3 regions of the Massilia sp. CFBP9026 genome follow, and region 1 is predicted to be linked to each of the others. Evidence: predicted binding sites of a transcription regulator. Region 1 holds the regulator's gene; each other region holds the start of a gene.
What was found. Region 1 encodes sigma-54, which starts transcription at its own class of promoters, with help from an activator protein. Its sites were predicted from a motif close to TGGCANGNAANCTGCTTT; they were not measured.
Positions count from the first base shown of each region.

Region 2: the regulator sigma-54 is predicted to act here: its motif matches at 4,960-4,977, upstream of SOM28_RS25550 (TorF family putative porin).
Region 3: the regulator sigma-54 is predicted to act here: its motif matches at 1,866-1,883, upstream of pepA (flocculation-associated PEP-CTERM protein PepA).

Region 1 is NZ_JAXCWH010000012.1:19,296-26,860, forward strand. Features, by position in the region: gene SOM28_RS23415 (enoyl-CoA hydratase/isomerase family protein) at 1-595, opposite strand, end outside; gene hpf (ribosome hibernation-promoting factor, HPF/YfiA family) at 721-1,080, opposite strand; gene SOM28_RS23425 (RNA polymerase factor sigma-54) at 1,156-2,634, opposite strand; gene lptB (LPS export ABC transporter ATP-binding protein) at 2,646-3,398, opposite strand; gene lptA (lipopolysaccharide transport periplasmic protein LptA) at 3,410-3,958, opposite strand; gene lptC (LPS export ABC transporter periplasmic protein LptC) at 4,000-4,608, opposite strand; gene SOM28_RS23445 (KdsC family phosphatase) at 4,620-5,171, opposite strand; gene SOM28_RS23450 (KpsF/GutQ family sugar-phosphate isomerase) at 5,171-6,193, opposite strand; gene SOM28_RS23455 (monovalent cation:proton antiporter family protein) at 6,326-7,565, shown strand, end outside.
Region 2 is NZ_JAXCWH010000016.1:17,552-25,116, reverse strand. Features, by position in the region: gene SOM28_RS25570 (class I SAM-dependent methyltransferase) at 41-754, shown strand; gene gshA (glutamate--cysteine ligase) at 828-2,129, opposite strand; gene amt (ammonium transporter) at 2,387-3,787, opposite strand; gene glnK (P-II family nitrogen regulator) at 3,802-4,140, opposite strand; gene SOM28_RS25550 (TorF family putative porin) at 4,160-4,894, opposite strand; partial or broken gene SOM28_RS25545 (accessory factor UbiK family protein) at 5,149-5,379, shown strand; gene SOM28_RS25540 (adenosylcobalamin-dependent ribonucleoside-diphosphate reductase) at 5,571-7,565, shown strand, end outside.
Region 3 is NZ_JAXCWH010000005.1:339,746-347,310, reverse strand. Features, by position in the region: gene SOM28_RS14860 (ThiF family adenylyltransferase) at 1-853, shown strand, start outside; gene pepA (flocculation-associated PEP-CTERM protein PepA) at 975-1,823, opposite strand; gene SOM28_RS14850 (class I SAM-dependent methyltransferase) at 2,015-2,680, opposite strand; gene SOM28_RS14845 (GNAT family N-acetyltransferase) at 2,759-3,490, opposite strand; gene SOM28_RS14840 (XrtA/PEP-CTERM system exopolysaccharide export protein) at 3,797-4,426, opposite strand; gene SOM28_RS14835 (S1 family peptidase) at 4,601-5,368, opposite strand; gene SOM28_RS14830 (XrtA system polysaccharide chain length determinant) at 5,774-7,300, shown strand; gene SOM28_RS14825 (XrtA-associated tyrosine autokinase) at 7,327-7,565, shown strand, end outside.

The sequences.
Region 1 (7,565 bases):
GGTCAGGCAACTCGGCGCTTGGCACGAACACGTCGGCCAGGCCGATATACAGCGCGTCGGCGGCGCCGATCGTCAGTCCGGTCAGGCCCAGGTAGTTGCCCAGCTGTCTCGGCGCATGCGACAGGAAGTGGCTGCCGCCGACGTCGGGGAACAGGCCGATGTTCACCTCGGGCATGGCCATCCTGGTACGCTCGGTCACGATGCGCAGCCCGCAATCCGGGCCGCCCTGGGCGATGCCCATGCCGCCGCCCATCACGACGCCATCCATGATGGCGATATAGGGCTTCGGATAGAAATGGATCAGGTGGTTCAGCGCGTATTCTTCGGTGAAGAAATCCTCGAGCAGCGCGCTGCCGCCCATCGGCGACGCATGGCCGACCTCATGGAAGAAGCGGATGTCGCCGCCCGCGCACAAGGCCTTCTCGCTGCTGCTGGTCAGTACGACCGCCTCGACCTGCCCGTCATGCTCCCAGGCGCGCAGCACGTCGGTCAGCGCGCGCACCATCTCGAGCGACAGCGAATTGAGCGCCTTTGGGCGGTCCAGGGTGATGATGCCGGTGCGGTTGGCGATGCGGGTCAGGACGTGGTCGGTCATGGCGTGATCCGTAATGGAAAGACATGCATTTTACCGAACACATAGATGCGCGTAGTACCGGGGAGGCTGGATGCAAAAAGGGCGTCCCCTCAGACGCCCTTAGCTAGTGTGAGCCCTGCGCCTGATCAGGCGACAGCAGCGTCTTCGCCGTCGATTTCCGGCATGCGTTTGATCGAAGTACGGCTATGGTCTTTCAGTTGCTGCTTGTGTTTGAGGATCTGTCGGTCCAGCTTATCCATCAGCGTATCGATCGCGGCGTACAGGTCTTGTGCAACGCTTGCCACGTGCAGGGTCTTTCCCGACACCTGGACGTTGATCTCTGCTTTCTGCCTTTTTTCTTTTTCAGTGAGGTTGTCGACGGCCAGGAAGACGTGGGTGTCGATCACCTGGTCGAAATGGCGAATGATGCGCTCGAGCTTATTCTGAACGTATTCACGGATGGCGGGGGTTACTTCGAGATGATGGCCACTGATTGTGAGGTTCATACACACTCCTTTGAAAATGTTGCACCGTGTGGACCGCACCAACGCGACAAGGCACGACGGGTGTGGACGGCGCAGTTACAAGGACTTGCGGAGGCTTACAGGGGGTATCTTGAGGGCTTCACGGTATTTTGCAACCGTGCGGCGCGCGATGACCATGCCTTGTTCCCCGAGCATCTCCGCGATCTTGCTATCGGATAAAGGGTTCCTAGGGTCTTCTGCTCCTGTCAATTGTGCGATGAGCGCACGGATTGCCGTCGAGGATGCTTCGCCTCCCGCCTCGGTGGCAACGTGGCTGCCGAAGAAATACTTCAACTCAAACATGCCGTGCGGGGTCAGCATGTATTTCTGGGTTGTGACACGAGAAATTGTGCTCTCGTGTAGGCCTAGTGTATCAGCTATCTCACGTAAAACAAGGGGCCGCATGGCAACCGCGCCATGGGAGAAAAAATTGCGCTGGCGCTCGACGATGGCCTCCGCCACACGCAGGATGGTGTCGAAACGCTGGCGCATATTCTTGATGAGCCACTTCGCTTCCTGCATCTGCGCGCCCATCTGCGCCTCGCTCTTGCCCTGCTTGAGCAGGCTGGCGTACAGGCTGTTGACGCGCAGGCGCGGCATCACGTCGGGGTTCAGGGTGACCGCCCAGCCGCTCTTGGAACGGCGCACGATCACGTCCGGCACCACATAGTCCGACACGTTCGAAGCGAACGCCGCGCCCGGGTGCGGATTGCATTGGCGCACCACGGCCTGCACCTCGCGCAAGTCTTCGTCGTCGCAGTCGAGCGCTTTTTTCAGCTTGCTGTATTCGCGCTGGGCGAACCAGCTCAGGTAACCCTCGACGATCTTGAGGGCCATGCGGCGCGTGACCATCGGCACACCCGGCATGCGCCGGATCTGCAGCGCCAGGCACTCGGCCGCGCTGCGCGCGCCGACGCCCACCGGGTCCATGCTCTGCACCAGCGCCAGCGCGCAGCGCAGCTCGTCGATCTCGATATCGAGCTCTTCGGGCAACCGCGCGTGGATCTCGTCGAGCGGTTCCTCGATGTAGCCGTTGTCGTCCAGCGCATCGATCACCAGCTCGGCCAGCGCACGGTCGCGCGCCGACAGGGTGGCTTCGCGCACCTGTTCCATCAGGTGTTCGCGCAGGGTGATGGCGCAGGCTTCCAGTTGCGGGCGGCCGTCCTCGTCCTCGCCGCCGCTGCCGGAAGACGGCGCACCGCCCTCGCTCCAGTCGGCATCAACGCGATCGTTGTCGGCGCCGCCCTCGAAACCTTCGCCATCCTGCGCCGGCGCACCCTCGCCCTCGGCCTGCTGGCCGGGCGCCGGCGGCGCTTCGCCGCTGGCGGGTGCATTGTTGATCGCGCCATCGGCCAGCAAACGCACCGACCGGTCGAGCGGATCGTCGAGCCGCTCGAGCAAGGGGTTATCGCCCAGTATCTGCTCGATCTCCTGGTGCAGCTCGAGCGTCGACAGTTGCAGCAACCGGATCGACTGCTGCAGTTGCGGCGTAAGCGCGAGGTGCTGCGAAGTGCGGAGTTGCAGGGACTGTTTCATCTAGGCGTCGCTCACATGCGGAAGTGTTCACCCAAGTACACGCGGCGCACCGACTCGTCCGCGATGATGTCGTCAGGGCGGCCGGAGGCAAGCACCGCGCCCTGGTTGATGATGTAGGCGCGGTCGCAGATGCCAAGCGTCTCGCGCACGTTGTGGTCGGTGATCAGGACACCGATCTGGCGCTCCTTCAGGAAGCGCACGATGCGCTGGATCTCGATCACGGCGATCGGGTCGACGCCGGCGAACGGTTCGTCGAGCAGCACGAAGCGCGGATTGGTCGCCAGCGCGCGCGCGATCTCCACGCGGCGGCGTTCGCCTCCCGACAGCGACAGCGCCGGATTCTCGCGCAGCTTCTCGATCTGCAGGTCGGCCAGCAGGGTGTCGAGGCGCTCGTTGATCTGGTCTTTCGACAGCGGCTTGCCGTTGTCCTTCTGCAGCTCGAGCACGGCGCGGATGTTCTCTTCGACCGTCAGCTTGCGGAATACCGAGGCCTCCTGCGGCAGGTAGGACAGGCCCAATACGGCGCGGCGGTGGATCGGCAGGCTGGTGATGTCGGTGCCGTTGATGTCGATCGAGCCGGCGTCCGACGGCACCAGGCCGACGATCATGTAGAACGAGGTCGTCTTGCCGGCGCCGTTCGGGCCCAGCAAGCCGACCACTTCACCGCATTCGACCTGCAGCGACACGTCGCGCACCACCAGGCGCTTGCCATAGCTTTTCTGCAGGCCCTTGACGACCAGGGTGCTGCAATCGCCCAGCTCCATCGGGATTGCCGTCATTGCGCTCCTCCGGCTGGGGTGCGCTTGGGCGAGAGGATCAGGGTGCCGCGACCGCCGCCAACCTTGCTCTGGCCGCTGACGTCGTTGCGCACGGTGGCCACTTCCTTGCGGCTGTCATACGAGATGAAAGGGCCGGTGACCTGGTTGCTCAGTTGATCGTTTTCCAGTTCCTTGATCAGGGCATTCGAGTACAGGCGCACCAGCTCGGCGCGCTCGTCGTACTCGATGCGCTCGGCCTGGCCCTCGACCCACAGGTTGGGACCGCCGTCGCGCTTCTGGCGGAACGTGGTGAGCTTGCCGTTGTTGGCGGTGAGCGTTACCGTCATATAGCCTTCGGGCGTTTCCCTGACCACGGCGCGGTCGGCCTTGAGCAACAGCGTACCGCGGGTAAGGATCACGTTACCAGTAAGGGTACGCACGCCGTTGACCCCGTCGAGATCGGCGGAATCGTATTCGACCTGCGCGGGCTTGAGCGAGTCGGCACGTTCGGCGGCTGCCGTCAGCGACAGCAGGGAAAGGAGTACGGCGGCAAATAATTTTTTCATGATAGGGAATGCTGGTCCTGGGTTATCACACGGTGCAGGGCTTACTGGCGCGGGCGTGGCGGATAGATTATCTGGCCTCGGCTGGACATGTGCACTTGCTGGGTGGCGTTGTTGGCGACCATGCCGGTGCCTTTCACGCTCGATGCCCCAAGCTGCAGGTCAACCGGGAGGTCGGTCTTGACGATCTCTTCGTCGGGTAGCACGGTCAGCGCCTGGCTACGCAAGTGCAAGGACTCGCTCTGCGCGGTCTTCGGGCGCTGCAGGTCGACGTCGCCCATCAGTTCGACCCGGTGCTCTTCGTGGAACACCTGGGCGTTCCTGGCGACCACCGTCATTGGCGGGCGGCCCGGCTCGACGCCGCGCAGCAGCGGCTGGTCGACATGCGAGACGTCGCCGCGCGGGATGTGGGCCAGGTGCTTGCCCGACAATACATAGCTCGGCTGGCCATTCTCGGTCATGCGCACGAACGAGAAATTCTCGACGATGTAGTCCGGTTCGTCCGGCGGCCCGCCCAGCTGGGCGTCGATGTCGGAGGCCTGCATCAGTTGCAGCAGCCAGAAGCTGCCGAAGGCGAAGAAGACGCCGATCACGATCATCGCCAGGAGATTCCAGCGATGCGCGGTACGCTTGTTTTGGACGATGGTGGCCATGGTGCGTGACCTCAGGCGAAGTACGGCGCGAGCGCCTGGTCATAGGTGCCCTGGGCGCGCATCACGAGATCGCACACCTCGCGCACCGCGCCGCGGCCGCCGCCATTCTTGGTGACGTAGTGCGCGCGGTGCTGCACCTCTGGATGGCCGGACGGCACCGCGACGGCGAAGCCGACGCGCGCGAACAGCGGCAGGTCGATCACGTCGTCGCCGATGTAGCCGCACTGCTCGGCGGTGAAGCCGGTGGCCTCGAGCAGCTTGGCGAAGCCGATGCGCTTGTCGTGGATGCCCTGGTGGACGTGCGAGATGCCCAGATCGGCCGCGCGCTTGACGACGATCGGCGACAGGCGCGCGCTGATGATCGCGGTCTGCACGCCGGTCTTGTTCAACAGCTGGATGCCCAGGCCGTCGAGCACGTTGAAGGTCTTGGTGACTTCGCCGTCGGGACCATAGGTCAGGCTGCCGTCGGTCAGCACGCCGTCGACGTCGAAGATCATGACCTTGATGCGGGCCGCGCGTTCCATATGGGCCAGCGGGGTAATGGCGGGAATGAATTCACTCATCAAATCACCTTGGCGCGGGTCAGGTCGTGGATGTGCAGCGCGCCGACCAGGCGGTCGTCTTCATCGACCACCAGCATCTGGTTGATGCGGAATTCTTCCATCACGGCGACGGCGTCGACCGCCAGCTGCTCGGGGCGCACGCGGCGCGGGTTGGCGTGCATCACGTCGCGGATCTGGATGTCCGAGAAGTCGTGCATGCGCTCGATCACGCGGCGCAAGTCGCCGTCGGTGAACACGCCGACCGGACGGCCTTCGGCGTCGACGATGGCGGTCATGCCGAGGCCCTTGCGGGTGACTTCGAGCAGCGCTTCGACCAGCGAAGTTTCGGGGCGCACGCTCGGCACCGCGTCGCCGCTGCGCATCACGTCGCGCACATGGGTCAGGAGGCGCCGGCCCAGCGCGCCGCCCGGATGCGACAGCGCGAAGTCTTGTTCACGGAAGCCGCGCGCGTCGAGCAGCGCCACGGCCAGCGCATCGCCCATGGCGAGGGTGACGGTGGTGCTGGTGGTCGGCGCCAGGTTGAGCGGGCAGGCTTCCTTGTCCACCGCGATGTTCAGGTGCACGTCGGCCAGCTTGGCCAGGCGCGAGGCTGGTTTACCGGTCATGGCGATCACGCGTGCGCCAAGACGCTTGACGGCCGGCAGGATGTCCAGGATCTCTGACGATTCGCCCGAATTGGAAATCGCGATCAAGACGTCATTTTTGGTGACCATGCCCAGGTCGCCGTGCGCGGCTTCGCCCGGGTGCATGAAGAAGGCCGGGGTGCCGGTGGACGCCAGGGTGGCGGCGATCTTGCGGCCGATGTGGCCCGACTTGCCCATCCCGGACACGACCACGCGGCCGTCGCAGGCCATGATCAGCTGCGCGGCGCTCACGAAACTGTCGTCGTCGCCCAGGCGCGCCTGCAGCGCGCGGATGGCGTCCGCTTCGATCGACAGCGTTTCGCGGCCCAGGTCCAGGACGCGCCGGGCCAGGGTTTCGTCAAAACTTTTCGGCATTATTTTTTCATCGGTTACACTCATTTTGGCAGTATAAACGAATTGGGAAAGCAAAAAACTTGCCAGTCGTAACAAACGATAACAAGCGACCGCCGCACCACACCTGGCTAGTGCCATAAGATCAACACTTTTGCTGTTTATCCCAGCTTCGCACCAATGCATTCCGGCCTCGAACTCACCCTCCTCCTTCTGGGCTGCGCCGTCCTGGGCGTGGTCGTCTTCCGTAGCCTGCAACTGCCGCCGATGCTCGGCTACCTCGCCGTCGGCGTCCTGATCGGCCCCCATGCCCTGGCCCTGGCCGAAGACAGTCCCACCACCCATGCGCTGGGCGAGTTCGGGGTGGTGTTCCTGATGTTCTCGATCGGCCTGGAGTTCTCGCTCGGGCAGCTGCGCTCGATGCGGCGCATCGTGTTCGGGCTGGGCCTGGCCCAGGTGGTGTCGACGATCGCGGCCGCCATGGGGATCGGACTGCTGGCAGCCTGGCTCCTGCCCGGCATTGCCCTCGGCTGGCAGGCCGCCTTCGCGCTGGGCGGCGCGCTGGCGATGTCCTCGACCGCCATCGTCGTCAAGCTGCTCACCGAGCGGCTCGAACTCGAAAGCGAGCATGGGCGGCGCACCGTCGGCATTTTGCTGTTCCAGGACCTGGCGGTGGTGCCGCTCTTGATCATGATTCCGGCGCTGGCGCGCGATCCGGAAGACCTGGCGATCACGCTCGGGGTGGAAGCGGTCAAGGCGGCGCTGGTGCTGGCCCTGCTGCTGTTCTTCGGCCAGAAGCTGATGGGACGCTGGTTCACGATCGTCGCCAAGCGCCGCTCGCAAGAGCTGTTCATGCTCAACCTGTTGCTGGTGACGCTGGGCGCGGCCTGGATCACCGAGCAGGCAGGCCTGTCGCTGGCCCTCGGCGCCTTCGTGGCCGGCATGCTGATCTCCGAGACACCTTACAAGTACCAGGTGGAAGAAGACATCAAGCCGTTCCGCGACGTGCTGCTCGGGCTGTTCTTCATCACGATCGGCATGCTGCTCGACCTGCGGATGGTGATCGAACACTGGTGGCTGGTGCTGCTCCTGCTTGCGCTGGTGGTGCTGCTAAAATTCGGCTTGATCGCCCTGCTCGCCCGCGCCTTCGGGGCGCCATCCGGCACGGCACTGCGCACCGGCCTGGCGCTGGCCCAGGCGGGCGAGTTCAGCTTCGTGCTGCTCAATCACGCCTCCAGCTCGAAGCTGGTGGATTCCTACGTGATGCAGCTGGTGCTGGCCTCGATGGTGCTGTCGATGCTCGTCGCGCCCTTCCTCATCGCCAGTATGGACCGTATCGTGCTGAAGTTGGCGGCCAACGAATGGATGACGCAGTCGCTGCAGCTGACCCAGCTGGCGACGCGCGCCATGAAGACGCAAG
Region 2 (7,565 bases), on a different contig from region 1:
GCTCAATCGTGTCAATACAATCGCGCGAGAACATGAGGGCATGGATACCCAACCAAGCCAACAGGCCGAGCAGGAGCGCATCGAAGACGTCTACCGCAACTGGCATGGCGGGGCGGCGCTGGCGCGCTATGCCTGGCATCGGCCCGAGATCCTGCAGCAGGTGGCGGCGCGCGCGCGCGGCTTCGCCGACCTGCTGTCCTGCACGGTCGGCCCGGATTTATCAAGCGTGCAAGTGCTGGACGTCGGCTGCGGCACCGGCGGCTTCCTGCGCCAGATGATCGACTGGGGCGCCTCTCCGGCCAATCTCACCGGCACCGAACTGCAAAAAGACCGGCTCGACCATGCACGCCGATGTACGGCGCACGGCGTGCGCTGGCACCTGGGCACGCTCGACGCGCTGCCGCCGGCGAGCTACGACCTGGTCACCGCGCTGACGGTATTTTCTTCGGTGCTCGATCCGGCCCTGCGGCGCGAGCTGGCCGCCCAGATGTGGCGCGCGCTGCGCCCGGGAGGCTGGTGCCTGGTGTTTGATTTTCGCTACGACAACCCGCGCAACCGCAATGTGCGCAAGGTCACCCGGGGCGAGCTGCAGGAATGGTGGCCGGGGAGCGGGCAGCGCTACCGCAGCCTGGTGCTGGCGCCGCCGATCCACCGCCTGCTGGCCGTGGCGCCGTATATGGTGTCCGAATTGCTGACGGCGCTGGCGCCCGTGTTGCGTTCGCACTTCATGTACGTGGTGCGCAAGGAGGCGTAGGGTGGACGGCAGAGCCGTCCACCCTACAGACGCAATGCAGCAGTGCGTGCTTCGGTTGAACGCGCCGATTCGCTTAATAGACTTCCGGATTCGGATCCGTGCGTTCCATTTCCAGCGACGCCGCCAGCATGCCCAGCCGCGCCACCACGCCATACACATAGAAGCGGTTCGGCGCCGCCGTGCCCGGCTTGGCCTTCAGGTCCGGCACCGCATGCTGCTGGGCGAAGGCCAGCGGCACGTATTGCGAGCCGGGCGAATTCAGGTTCTGGTCGATGCCGCGCTCGGCGTGCACGCGGTAGAAGCCGCCCACCACGTAGCGGTCGATCATGTACACCACCGGCTCGGCCACTGCGTCGTCGATCGATTCAAATGTGGGCACGCCTTCCTGGATGATCAGGTCGGTCACCGCCACGCCATCCTTGATCACCGACATGCGGGCGCGCTGGGCCGGGGTCAGGTCGCGCACTTCGCTCGCATCCTTGATCGTCATCACGCCCATGCCGTAGGTGCCGGCGTCGGGCTTCAGGATCACGAAGGGCTTGCGCTCCTTCATGCCGTATTCCTTGTATTTCTTCTTGATCTTCGAGAACAGCGCCGAGACGTTGTCGGCCAGCTCCTCGGTGCCGACGTTCTCGCGCAGGTCGACTTCGCCGCACTTGCTGTGCAGCGGATTGACCAGCCACGGATCGATGTCGATCAGCTTGCCGAACTTCTTGGCCACCTCGTCGAAGGCCTTCAGGTGGTTGCTCTTGCGGCGCAGCGCCCAGCCGGCATGCAGCGGCGGCAGCAGCGACTGCTCGTGCACATTCTCGAGGATGGCCGGGATCCCGGCCGACAGGTCGTTGTTGAGCAGGATGGTGCAGGGATCGAAATCGGCCAGGCCGACGCGGCGCCCGTTGGCCGAGCGCACCAGCGGCTCGACCACCAGCATATTGCCGTCAGGCAGGGCCAGCGGCGTCGGTTCGGTGACGTCCGGCGAGAACGAACCCAGGCGTACGTGCAGGCCGGTCTGGCGGAAAATCTGCATCAGGCGCGCCACGTTCTGCAGGTACATCGGGTTGCGCGTATGCGTCTCGGGCACCAGGATCAGGTTGCGCGCATCCGGGCAATACTTGTCGATCGCAGCCATGGCGGCCTGCACCGTCAGCGGCAGCATCTCGGTTGGCAGGTTATTGAAACCGCCCGGGAACAGGTTGGTGTCGACCGGCGCCAGCTTGTAACCCGCATTGCGCAGGTCGACCGAGCAATAGAACGGCGGCGTATGCTCCTGCCACTCGAGCCGGAACCAGCGCTCGATGGCGGGGGTGGCTTCGAGGATTTTCTTTTCCAGGTCGAGCAAAGGACCGGTCTGGGCGGTGGCGAGGTGCGGAACCATGTATGTGGCTTTCCCTGTTATGCGCGACTTCTTGCGCCGTTTGTTATTTGTTAAGTTGGATCTGTCATATGGGGTGCACCTGCCCTTTTTAAAGAGGTGTTGCCAGAAACGCAAAACGTCATCCCCGCGCAGGCGGGGACCCAAGGTTATTTGCACTGGCACTACGTTATAACGTAGCCGCCATGCTGGCAACTTGGGTCCCCGCCTGCGCGGGGACGACGTGCTTGCTGCTAACGTGCTAGTGCTGCTGGGCTATATCAGTAACGGTACGCCGATTCGCCGTGGCTGGTGATGTCCAGGCCTTCGCGCTCTTCGTCTTCAGGCACGCGCAGGCCGATCACGATATCGACCAGCTTGAAGGCGATGAAGGCGACGATGCCCGACCAGACGATGGTCACGACCACGCCGTGCGCCTGCACCAGTACCTGGCTGCCGATCGAGTAGCCGGTGGCCATGGCATTGGTGGTGTAGTCCCACACGCCCTGGCCGCCCAGCGACGGCGCCGCGAACACGCCGGTCAGCAGCGCACCCAGGATGCCGCCCACGCCGTGCACGCCGAACACGTCGAGCGAATCGTCGGCGCGCAGCATGCGCTTCAGGCCGGTCACGCCCCACAGGCAGATGATACCAGCCAGCAGGCCCATGACCAAGGCGCCCATCGGACCGACGAAACCGGCGCCCGGGGTGATTGCCACCAGGCCCGAGATGGCGCCGGAGGCGGCGCCCAGCATCGACGGCTTGCGCTTGAAGAGCCATTCGCCGGCCGCCCACGCCACGGTGGCGGCGGCGGTCGCCAGCAGGGTGTTGATGAAGGCCAGCGCCGCGATGTCGCCCGCTTCGAGCGCCGAACCGGCGTTGAAGCCGAACCAGCCGACCCACAGCAGCGAGGCGCCGACCATGGTCATCGGCAGCGAGTGCGGGGCCATCGATTCCTTGCCGTAGCCGACACGCTTGCCGATCACGTAAGCGCCGACCAGGCCGGCAACCGCGGAATTGATGTGCACCACGGTGCCGCCCGCGAAGTCGAGCGCGCCCTGCTGCCACAGGTAGCCGGCGCCGGCGCTGACGGTGGCCAGCGAAGCGGCGTCGGTGATCGCGTCAGGACCGGCCCAGAACCAGACCATGTGCGCCATCGGCAAGTAGGCGAAGGTGAACCAGATCACCACGAAGGCCAGCACCGCCGCGAAGCGTGCGCGCTCGGCGAACGAGCCGACGATCAGCGCGCAGGTGATGGCGGCGAAGGTGCCCTGGAAGGCGACGAAGATGAACTCGGGGATCATCACCTCTTTGGTGAAGGTGGCGCCCATCGAGAAGGTGCCGGCGACCGGGTCCCAGATGCCTTGCAGGAAGGCGCGGTCGAAGCCGCCGATGAAGGCGTTACCCGAGGTGAACGCCAGCGAGTAGCCGTACAGGCACCACAGCACGATGATCAGCGAAAACACCATCATGACCTGCATCAGCACCGACAGCATGTTCTTGGCACGCACCATACCGCCGTAGAACAGCGCCAGGCCCGGGATCACCATCATGATGACCAGCAGGGTGGCAACGAACATCCAGGCGGTATCCCCTTTGTTGATGGACGGCGCCGCCATGGCCGGGAGGGCCAGGCCCAGGCCCAGCATGGCGGTCAGGATTTTTGTCGTTATATGCTTCATGAACACTTTCCTTCTTACAGTGCGTCGTTGCCGGTCTCGCCGGTACGGATACGGATGACCTGGGTCAGGTCGGCCACGAAGATCTTGCCGTCACCGATCTTGCCGGTGCGGGCGGCGCCCTGGATCGCATCGATCACCTGGTCGACGATGGCATCGTCGACGGCGGCTTCGATCTTGATCTTGGGCAGGAAATCGACAACGTACTCGGCGCCACGGTACAGCTCGGTGTGACCCTTCTGGCGACCGAAACCCTTCACTTCGGTCACCGTCATGCCTTGCACGTTGATTTCCGACAGCGCTTCACGCACTTCGTCGAGCTTGAAGGGCTTGATGATGGCGGTAATCATTTTCATGGTATTGCCTCTTTTGCTATCAAAAAGTTTTTGACACGGACAGCACGGCGGCTGACTTGCCCAGGTTCTTGCCTTCCGGACTCAGGTAGGCGTCGGTATTCGCCTTGTGCCAGGCCAGGGCCACGGTGGCAACCCCAAAGTCCTTCGTCACGCCGATCTTGTAGTGCGTGTAGGACGCCGGGCTATTGTTCTTCACGCGCTGGCGGCCGACTTGCAGGTTCAGCAGAAAGCCGTTGCTGACATCGATATCGGCGCCCAAGTCCAGGTAACCGCTGCGCTTGCTGTCGGCGGTGCCGAACAGATTGGTCGTCGAGTGCGAATACTTGATATACGCAGGACCGAAGCCGAGCTTGCCGTAGAGTTCAAAAGTATTTGCATTCGGATCCAGGCTGTTATCCGGATACCAGTAATACAGGCCGCCAACGTCGTAGCTGATCTCGTCGGTCAACTGGCCACGCTTGCCGGCATACACATCCCATTCAATATTGCCGTCGCCACCCAGATCCTTCGTCCACTTGATGGTGGAGAGCCAGGTACCTACGTAAAAGCCGGTTGGGCTGTGTACGTAGTCGACGCCGCCGGACAGGGCGGGGTCGGAATCGGTTTGCGACAGGCCGCGGTAACGGTAGTCGCTGGTGAGTGCCACGTTGTAACTCACCTGGTGTTCGGCGGGTTGTTCCTGTGCCATGGCCGGGATGCTGGTGAAAGCCAGAATCGCCAGGCTGATTGCGTTGATTTTTGCATTGCACTTCATGACAAACCCCCTTGGACAGTTACTGCGTTTGGAATCCTTTTTTCGTGCGTTATCTCTCCCTTCATTTAGCAGGATGTGTGCCAGCTCATAAAAGCGATGAAAATGGCCTTGTTTTTTTGGTAAACGTGCCCCAGATACGACTTGCTTCAATACAATCGACCGCGAACGGCGTCCGCCGTGTAGCGCGACGCACCAAATCAGGCTGTATTGCACCTACTTGGTGCATACAACCCCGGCAGAAAGGGATAGGGACCATGAACAACAGCAACTTCTTCAGCGATTTGCAAGGCAAGATCAACCAGGCACTGGAAAGTGGCCCGGCCAAGGACATCGAGCGCAACGTCAAGGCGGCGATGACCTCGGGCTTCGCCAAGCTCGACCTGGTCACGCGCGAGGAATTCGACATCCAGGCCCAGGTGCTGGCCAAGACCCGCGCCAAGCTGGAAGCGCTCGAGCTGCGCGTGATCGAACTCGAAGCCCGCCTGGGGTCCGGCGCATCGCCCACCTCGTCGGCATCGGCCACCCCGCCAGCGGGCGCGGCGCCGTCTGCCACCGCCCCCTTCCCGGCCCAGCCCGAAGATCCGACCATCGTGCTGCCGCCGAGTCTCGACAAATCGGGCGACACGCCGATCAACAAACCCTGATGACGGGTGCATTCATGGACAGGGCAACCGGCATGAATGCACGAGAATCACCGGCCGGCGCCCTGCCCGCGCAGGAAGTGTCGCTGGACGTGCTGCGCGAAAAATACGCGCGCGGCGACGAGCGCACGATCGAGGACGTGCAGCAGCGCATCGCCCGCGCCCTGGCCGCCCTCGAGCCGCTGCCGCAGCGCGCCGAATGGGAGCGACGCTTCCTCTGGGCCCAGCAACAGGGCTTCGTTCCCGCCGGCCGGATTGCATCCGCCGCCGGCCTCGGCCTCTCGGCCACCCTCATCAACTGTTTCGTCCAGCCGGTCGGCGACTCGATCTCCGGCACCAGCGACGGCCTGCCCGGCATCTATACCGCGCTCAGCGAAGCCGCCGAGACCATGCGCCGCGGCGGCGGGGTCGGCTACGATTTTTCCGCGATCCGCCCGCTGGGCAGCAAGGTGGCCGGCACCGCCTCGCGCGCTTCCGGCCCGGTGTCGTACATGGAAGTATTCGACGCCTCCTGCCGCACGGTCGAATCGGCCGGCGCCCGGCGCGGCGCCCAGATGGGCGTGCTGCGCATTGACCATCCCGACATCGAACGCTTCATCGCGGCCAAGGACACGGGCCGTCTCACCAATTTCAATATCTCGGTCGGCGTGACCGATGGCTTCATGCGCGCCGTCGAGGCGGATGAGTCGTTCGCGCTGGTGCACGCGGCCGAACCGGGCGACGAGGACCAGGCCGCCGGCGGCCACCGCAGGGAAGACGGCCTGTGGGTCTACCACAGCCTGCGCGCGCGCGATCTTTGGGAACGCATCATGGTCTCGACCTACGACCATGCCGAACCGGGCGTGCTGTTCATCGACCGCATGAATGCCGAGAACAATCTCTGGTATGCCGAAGAACTGCGCGCCACCAATCCCTGCGGCGAGCAGCCGCTGCCGCCGTATGGCTGCTGCGATCTCGGCTCGCTCAACCTCACCGCCTTCGTCGATGCGCCGTTCACCCCCGATGCACGGCTGGACTTCGAACGCCTGCGCGCGGTGGCCACGGTAGCGGTGCGCATGCTCGACCTGGTGCTGGACGCCACCCGATGGCCGCTGCCGCAGCAGGCCGAAGAGGCGCGCGCCAAGCGCCGCATCGGGCTGGGCTTCCTGGGCCTGGGCAGCGCGCTGGCGATGCTGGGCCTGCGCTATGACGCCGACGAAGGCCGGGCCATGGCGGCGCGCATCGCGACCGAGCTGCGCGACGCGGCCTATGCTGCCTCGATCGAGCTGGCGCGCGAAAAAGGCGCCTTCCCGCTGTTCGACGCCGACAAATACCTGCGCGGACAGTTCGTCGAACGCCTGCCGCAAGCGCTGCGCGACGGCATCCGCGCCCATGGCCTGCGCAACTCGCACCTGCTGTCGATCGCGCCGACCGGCACCATCTCGCTGGCCTTCGCCGACAATGCCTCGAACGGCATCGAGCCGCCCTATTCCTGGACCTACCAGCGCAGGAAGCGCACGGCCGACGGCGGCACGCGCAGCTACGAGGTATGCGACCACGCCTGGCGCCTGTACCGCCAGCTGCATGGCGACGCCCCCTTGCCGCCAGCATTCGTCACCGCGCTCGAGATGCGCGCGCTGGACCACCTGCGCATGGTGGAGGCGGTCCAGCCCTTCATCGACACCGCGATTTCGAAGACTGTCAACGTGCCCGAGGATTATCCCTACGAGGATTTCCGCGACCTGTACCTGGAAGCCTGGCGCGCCGGCCTCAAGGGACTGGCGACCTATCGGCCGAACGCGGTGCTGGGGAGTGTCTTATCCGTCGCGCCAGCGGAGGACGTCGCATCTGCCGCGCCTCTGGCGACGGACGACGATCCGCTGCGCAAGCGCTTCGAACACCGTCCGCTGGGCGAACTGGAATCGGTGACGTCGAAGATCGAGTACTCGACCCAGGAAGGCCGCAAGACCGCCTACCTGACGGTGAGCTTCCTGCGCGCTGAAGGAACATGGGAAGGCCGCCAGGTCACGGTCGAGCGTCCCTTCGAATTC
Region 3 (7,565 bases), on a different contig from region 1:
ACAGGCGTTTTCGCGCAATATCGGCTGGGTGACGCCAGATGAACAACAAACGCTGCGCGGCAAGCGCGTCGCCATCGCCGGCGGCGGCGGGGTCGGTGGCGTGCACCTGCTGACCCTGGCCCGGCTGGGCGTGACGCGCTTCCACATCGCCGATTTCGACAGCTTCGACATCGTCAATTTCAACCGCCAGGTCGGCGCCATGATGTCGACCGTCGGCCAACCCAAGGCCGAGGTGCTGGCGCGCATGGCGCGCGACATCAATCCCGAGATCGAAGTCACGATCTTCCCCGACGGCGTGCACCGCGAGAACCTCGGCGCCTTCCTGGCCGGGGTCGACCTGTACGTCGATGCACTCGACTTCTTCGCCTTCGACGCACGACAGCAGACCTTCGCCGCCTGCGCCCGGCTCGGCATCCCGGCCACCACCGGGGCGCCGCTGGGCATGGGCGCGGCCCTGCTCAACTTCATGCCGGGCAAGATGACGTTCGAAGAGTATTTCGGCTGGGGAGACTTGCCGGACCAGGAAAAGGCGATCCGCTTCGTCGTCGGCCTGGCGCCAGCCGGCCTGCACCGGCCCTACCTAGTGGTTCCCGAGGCGGTCAACCTGGCCGAGCAGCGAGGCCCGTCGACCTTCATGGCCTGCCAGCTATGCGCCGGCATCTGCGCCACCGAGGCGCTCAAGATCCTGCTCGGCCGCGGCGAGGTGCTGGCCGCGCCCTGGGGCATGCAGTTCGATGCCTACCGCAACAAGCTCAAGCGCACCTGGCGGCCCGGCGGCAACCGCCATCCGATCCAGCAACTGATGCTGGCGGTCGGGCGGCGCCAGTTCGCGCGCATGGCGGCCGGGCGCTGACATCCAGGCCGGCTACCAGCGCCGGCATGGTCCTGGGCGACAAAAAGCCACTGCCGGATCATTCCGACAGTGGCTTTTTACCTTTTTCAACATCGGGCCTGCCAGGCAGGCCCTTGGCTGATCAGGCGGCTTTCTTGTTGCGGCGACGAGCGCCGTACAGGCCCAGCATACCCAGGCCCAGCAGGGCGACCGATGCCGGCTCAGGCACTTCGCCCGGTTCGCTGAACACGACGTCCAGGGAACCGTTGATCGTTTGGGTACCACTCACCTGGAAATTGTTCAGCTGGCCGGATTGGAACGACAGGCTGTAGAACGGGCTAGGATCGACGAAGAATGCCTTGCCGTCGTCAGTCAGGCTGAAAGTGGTTTCCGAACCGAAACTACCGCAATTGATACCGCGGCCGCCATTGCCGTTGGTGCAAGTGCTCAGGCTTGGGTCAAGCGTACCTTCTCCCGACAGCGCGCTACCGAAACCGATCAGCAGGTCGTCACCAGCGCCGTTGAACGAGAAATCACCCGTACCACTCGTAGGACGGCCAGCCACGGTAGTGACTGCGCCACGGTCCAGGAACATTTCCAGGTCGCCGCCGCCGGTGAACATGAAGGTGTTACGGCCCTGTGCATCGACGCCAACGGTGCCGGACGCCTTGTAGGTAGCGTAAATACCATATCCGCCGGTGCTGCCAAGGCCGGTCAGACGGTTATCGATTGCGGTTTCACCGCCATCGGTGGCGAAGCCCGAAGCGTTCCACAGCAGCGACACATTGAAAGTGCCGGTGCGAGTGGTCGGGTCCACATTGAAGGTGGCGATCTCGACGTAATTGCCAATGATCTTGTCGGCAGTGAAATTCGCGTAAGCACCGCCCGGGCGCACTTCGAACGGATTGAATTCATCTGCAAATGCGGTGGTGCTCACCATCGACGCGGCAGCAACGGCACAAGCAATAATAGTCTTCGACAGCGCTTTCATCTTGGATCTCCTGGTTGTAGGGTTCGTACTAGCATCCTTCTATAAGCAACTAGCATGCCAGCTAACCCACTTCCTTTAAAATCATAGACTTAAAGCCATATTTCGTTATAGAAATTTTAACACTGTAAAGAATTCCGACAGCTCATCCGTAACCTTGTCGGCACATTCCTACAAGCCTTCGTAATACATTACTACAAGGGTTTCCGTACCACCACATTCCAGGTATTTCCAGACGTAAATTCACTGGCGATTTCCCAGCCGGCCGCCAACATCTTGGCGCGCAGCTCTTCGATATGGAAGGGGCTGTACAGGATGCCCTTGCGGATGCCCCAGTCGTTGATCTTCTGCGCCGCCCAGCGCAGCGGCGCGAAGCCGGACGGATACAGCAGCACGTTGGCGGCCAGGGTGCCGCCCGGCTTGAGCACGCGCAAGATGTCGCGCAAGGCGCCGTCGACGGTCGGGAAGCAGTGGATCGAGTTGGCGATATTGGCGGTGTCGAAGCGGTTGTCGTCGAACGGCAGCTGGGCCGCGTCGGCATGCTGCACCTCGACCTGCGGATTGTTGCGGAAACGGTGGCGGGCGCCGGCCAGCATCGACGGTGCATAGTCGATGCCGGTCACCTTCACCGGCGGCAGCTTGCGGCGGCGGCGCCAGTTCAGGACCATCTCCAGCAAGGTGCCGGTGCCGCAGGCTACCTCGAGGTGGTCGGGCCCGAAATTGGGCCCGAAAAAGCGCATCTGGGTGCCGATGGTGCTGTTGTAGGCGAAGGTGAGAATGAAAAAGCCGCGCAGGTCGTACCACCACGGTTCGGATGAATAGGCTTCGGCGATTTCATCCCTGGTCTTGCCGGTCGTCATGGAGCGTCCTTGTTGATTGGAGTGAAGCGGAAAATATAGGTTGTTAATGAACCGCAGGCAAGCGCGGATCGATGCGGCTCAGCCCAGCTGGCGCAGGCGGTTGACGATGCCCGCCTCTTCGCGCGGCGAGAAGAACCATGGGAACAGCGAGCGCTCGCCCACCGCCTTGTCCTGCATGCCTCCCCATTTCTCCACCTGTTCGGTGCCGAAGGCGGTGTCGGCGCGCAACAGGACCGCCGGCGCCTGCACCCGAGGATTGTCGCGCGACTCGCACACGGTCTGGAAACCGAGCATGGCTTCATAGAAACGGCGATGGCGCGGATTGACTTCGATGAAGATGTCGCGGCAACCGTTCAGGTCGCGCGCATAGATCAGGGCCACGTGGAACAGCGAGGCCAGCACCGCCTTGGACTTGACCGCCGGGTCGACCGCCAGCTTGGTGATCTCGCACACCCGTCCGGCGCCGCGGCGCACGTCGATGCAATCCTTGAACACCTGGTCGGCCAGCAAGCCGATCTCGGAATCCAGGCCCAGGCTCAGCGTGCCGAACACCTGGCCGTGGTCGGACGCGGTCAGCGTGATCCGGTTGGGGTCGCTATGGACCTGGTGGTTGCCGCTATAGCCGCGCCAGGAATACATCTTACTGATGAGCATACTGGCGGAATTGCGCTGGGAATCGATGTCGGCCGCGCGGATACCGAATACGCGCTCGTTGATGGCGACGTCGATGATGCTGGGTCCGTCGGAGGCGGCGATTTCATCGCCGCCCGGACCGGCGCAGAAGGAGGCCGGCGCTAATGTCTCGATCATGGTCATTCTCCAGGCAGCCCGGCACATCGTGTGCCGGCGGCATTCCTGATCATCATAGCATTATGAATTACAAAATATCAACTGTATTAACTAGAAGTATTTATTTTTTTGACATTTTGAATGTCGCCCGTACGTTGAACGATAGCAGCTTCAACAGGCACTGCGGCGCGCGCGGACAAAATGTCGTGGAGAAAGCAGACGGCCGCACTGGCGACCGGTAGCAGAAAGGACGGGTGCGGCAAGGTGCCGCCGTGGCGAACGCCGGGGGACGACCGGCGCGAGGGCCGGTCGGGCAGAATGAACGGCTTAGAAGAAGCTCTCAGGAATGACCAGGATATCGCCCGGCCGCATCATGACATTGGCCGAGATGTCGCCATCCTTGATCAGGTCGTCGAGACGCACATTGATTTTTTCCTGCTTGCCTTCGACGGTGCGCACGATGCTTGCCTTGTTACCCGAGGCAAACTCGGTGACGCCGCCCACCGAGATCAGCACGTCCATCAGCGACATCTCGCGACGATACGGCAGCGCCTGCGGGCGCGCCGCCTGGCCGATCACGCGGATCTGTTCGTTGAAGTTGCCGACGAAGTTGGTCACCACCACGGTGACCACCGGCTGCTGGATGAACTGGGCAAGGGCCTGTTCGATGTCGCGCGCAAGCTGGGTCGAGGTCTTGCCCGCTGCCGGGAGGTCTTCGACCAGCGGGGTGGTGATCTTGCCGTCAGGCCGCACCGGGACCGACATCGACACTTCCGGATTGCGCCAGACGATGATGTTGACGGCATCGCCAGGCCCGATCAGGTAGTCCGGGTTGATCGGCGCCAGCGCGGCGGTGCTGGGAGGTACCGGAGTGGAACAGCCGCCCAGCAGCAGTATGCAAGCGGCGGCGCCGGTTGCCAACAGGTTCTTCATGGTCTTCGTCATCATCGCATTCATCCCCTTCGCGCCTACCGGCCATCCCTGGTGGGATAGTGTTCAACGTGAATTAAAAATTGTAATTTCGCCATCACGGCCTGCGCTATTGTAGCGCAGACCGGCACGGCGGCAAGCCATGCACAATTGAAATACTTTGTGTTGTCGACACGCGCCGACACGGGCCGGTCGGTGACGCTAGCGGCTCAGCAATTCCTGCACGTGGCGTACCGGAATGGCGTAGGTGATGCCACTCGGCGTCGAGATCGCCGATTCCTTCAAACCTTTCACGAACACCATATTGATTACGCCCAGCACTTCCCCGGTCGCGGGATCGTACAGCGGCGAGCCGCTGTTGCCCGGATAAGCGGTGCCGTCGAGCTGGTAGATGCTGAACGGCGTGCGCTGCAGCCGCGCCGCGGCGCGCGCATCGAGGCGGCGCGCACTGAGCGAAGGCTGCATGACCGGCGTGATCGCTGCCAGCAGTGCGCGGTGGGTGGCCGGATGCAGGCCCAGCACCATGCCGAGCGGGAAGCCGGTGAAGGCCAGGTCCTGGCCCTCGACCGCCCGGTCCGCCTCACCCAGGCGCAGGGCCGGTAGCGGCGCGCCTTCCAGGCGCAGGTGGGCCAGGTCGTGCTCGCGATCCAGGGCCACCAGCTGGGCCGGGCGGAAGCGTACCCCGGCGCCGTCCGGCAGCACCACGCCGAGCTGCTCCATGCGCGCCGCATCGAGCTTGTCCGGCACCACGTGGGCATTGGTGATCACGCTCAGGCCGTCGCCGACCACGAAGCCGGTGCCGCTGAACACGATCGCCGGGCTGCGCGTCTGCAACTGGGTGCCGACGCCCACGATCGACGGCTTGACCGCCGCCACCGTCTGCGGCAGGGTCGCCGCTTGCAGACCGGCTCCTGCCCACCATAGCAGCGCGCCGGCAGCCAGTCTTCTTGAAAACAATCGTCGCGTCATCAAACCTTCACAATCTTGAGGTAGTTGTAACAGGACTGAGGCAATCGTACGGCCCCTTTCCATTTTTAAACATTACAATAAGCTTCTTTGAATTTCAGCAACTATTTGAAGAACCGCGTACGCTGGAGTCCACGAGCCGAACCCTACCAGATGCGTGGACTCGTTTCGCGAAATACAACATGCGAAATCTTCAGATGTTTGCGATAATGCAACAACCGGCATGATGCAATTTGTTTAACATCTTCTGATTGCAGTGCGGAACATGTGTTGCAAACCGATGGCATCGGTACCACGAATCGCTACATCCCTTAACCCTCAATTGCAATTGATTAGGGTACAAGCGATCATGCACATTGTTTATTTGTTGAGCCTGCAGCCCAGGCCCTGACCGACGAGATCGACACGATGGCTGAAATCACAACCCAGATACTTCACCTCCTCAAAGCCATCGGCAAGTACCGCTGGCATGCAGTCGTCATCACCTGGGTGGTGGCGCTGGCCGGCTGGGGGGTGGTGTATTCGCTTCCCAACCAGTACGAGGCGTCGGCGCGCGTCTACGTCGACACCCAGACCATTCTCAAGCCGCTGCTGTCGGGCATGACCACCCTGCCGAACCTGAACCAGCAGGTGCAGTTCATGCGCCGCACACTGATGAGCCGCCCGAACGTCGAGCGCGTGGCGCGCGAGCTCGACCTCGACGCCCGCACGCGCAATACCAAGGAATTCGACAAGATGGTCGACAATATGATCGACAAGCTCAAGATGGCCGGCACCGGCCGTGAGAACATCTACACCATCAGCTACACCGGCACCAGCGCGCGCGAGAGCAAGGACGTGGTGCAGGCATTCCTGACGATCTTCGTCGAGGGCAGCTTCGCCGGCAAGAAGCAGGATTCCGAAAAAGCGGTCCAGTTCATCGACGAACAGATCCGCAGCTATGAAGAACGCCTGGCCGCGGCCGAGAACTCGCTGAAGGAATTCAAGATCAAGAACATCGGCATGCTGCCGCGCGCCGGCGCCGACTATGGCGCACGCCTGATGTCGGCCACCGAAGCACTGAACCAGGCCCAGCTTGACCTGGCCGAGGCCGAACAGGGCCGCAATGCGATCCGCAGCAGGATGTCGGGCGACAACAAGGGCGGGGCCGGCGCCCCGGTGCTGCGCGACCCGGCGCTGGACGACCGCATCGCCGCCGTCAACAAGAACCTGGACAGCCTGCGTACCCAGTACACCGAGCAACATCCCGACATCGTCGCCAACCGCCGCCTGCTCGAGCAGCTGATGGAGCGCCGCGCCGATGCGGCCAAGAATCCCGTGCAGAGCTCGGACCCGGGCGCCAGCTTCAGCCCCATGCTGCAGCAGCTGACCGTGCAGCTTTCCGACGCCGAGGCGCGCGTGGCGTCGTTGCGGGCGCGCGTGAACGAATACAGCGCCCGCGTGGCGCGCCTGCGCGGCCAGAGCGAACTGGTGCCGGAGGTCGAGGCCCAACTGGCCCAGCTCAACCGCGATTACGAAGTCAACCGCCAGAACTACCAGCGCCTGGTCGAGCGCCGTGAATCGGCCAAGCTGTCGGGCGAGGTGTCCTCGGTCACCGACATGCTGACCTTCCGCGTGATCGATCCGCCGATCGCGCCGGCCGTGCCGACCGGTCCGAACCGCCTGCAGCTGTTCTCGCTGGTGTTCGTCGGCGCCCTCGCCGCCGGCCTGGCCGGCGCCCTGCTGCTGAGCCAACTGCGCCCGACCTTCCTCAGCCAGGTCTCCCTGCGCGAAGCCACCGGCCTGCCGGTACTGGGTTCGGTCAGCATGAACTGGACCGCCGAACAGACCGTGCTGCGCAAGCGCCGCCTGGTCGCCCTGGCCGCTTCGGTGTTGCTGCTGTTCGGCGCCTATGGCGCCGGCGTCGCCGCCATTCTGGTCCGCCCCGCGATGTAAGGCCGGATGGCCAATAAGGAGTAAATGTGAGCATTATCGAAAAAGCCGCCAGCCGCATCGACCAGCAGCGCCAGAACGCCGCCCCCGTCACCCCTGCCAGCACCATCGTGCCGGCCGAGCCGCCATTGGTCGACGCACCGGCCGCCGTGCTGGTCGACGTGCCGGTCGCGCCGGCCCCGACGCCGGACCTGGCCTCGGGCATGGCGTCCGCCCCGGCGCGCACCCGCCGCGTCGAACTCGACCTGGGCCGTATGCGCGAGCTGGG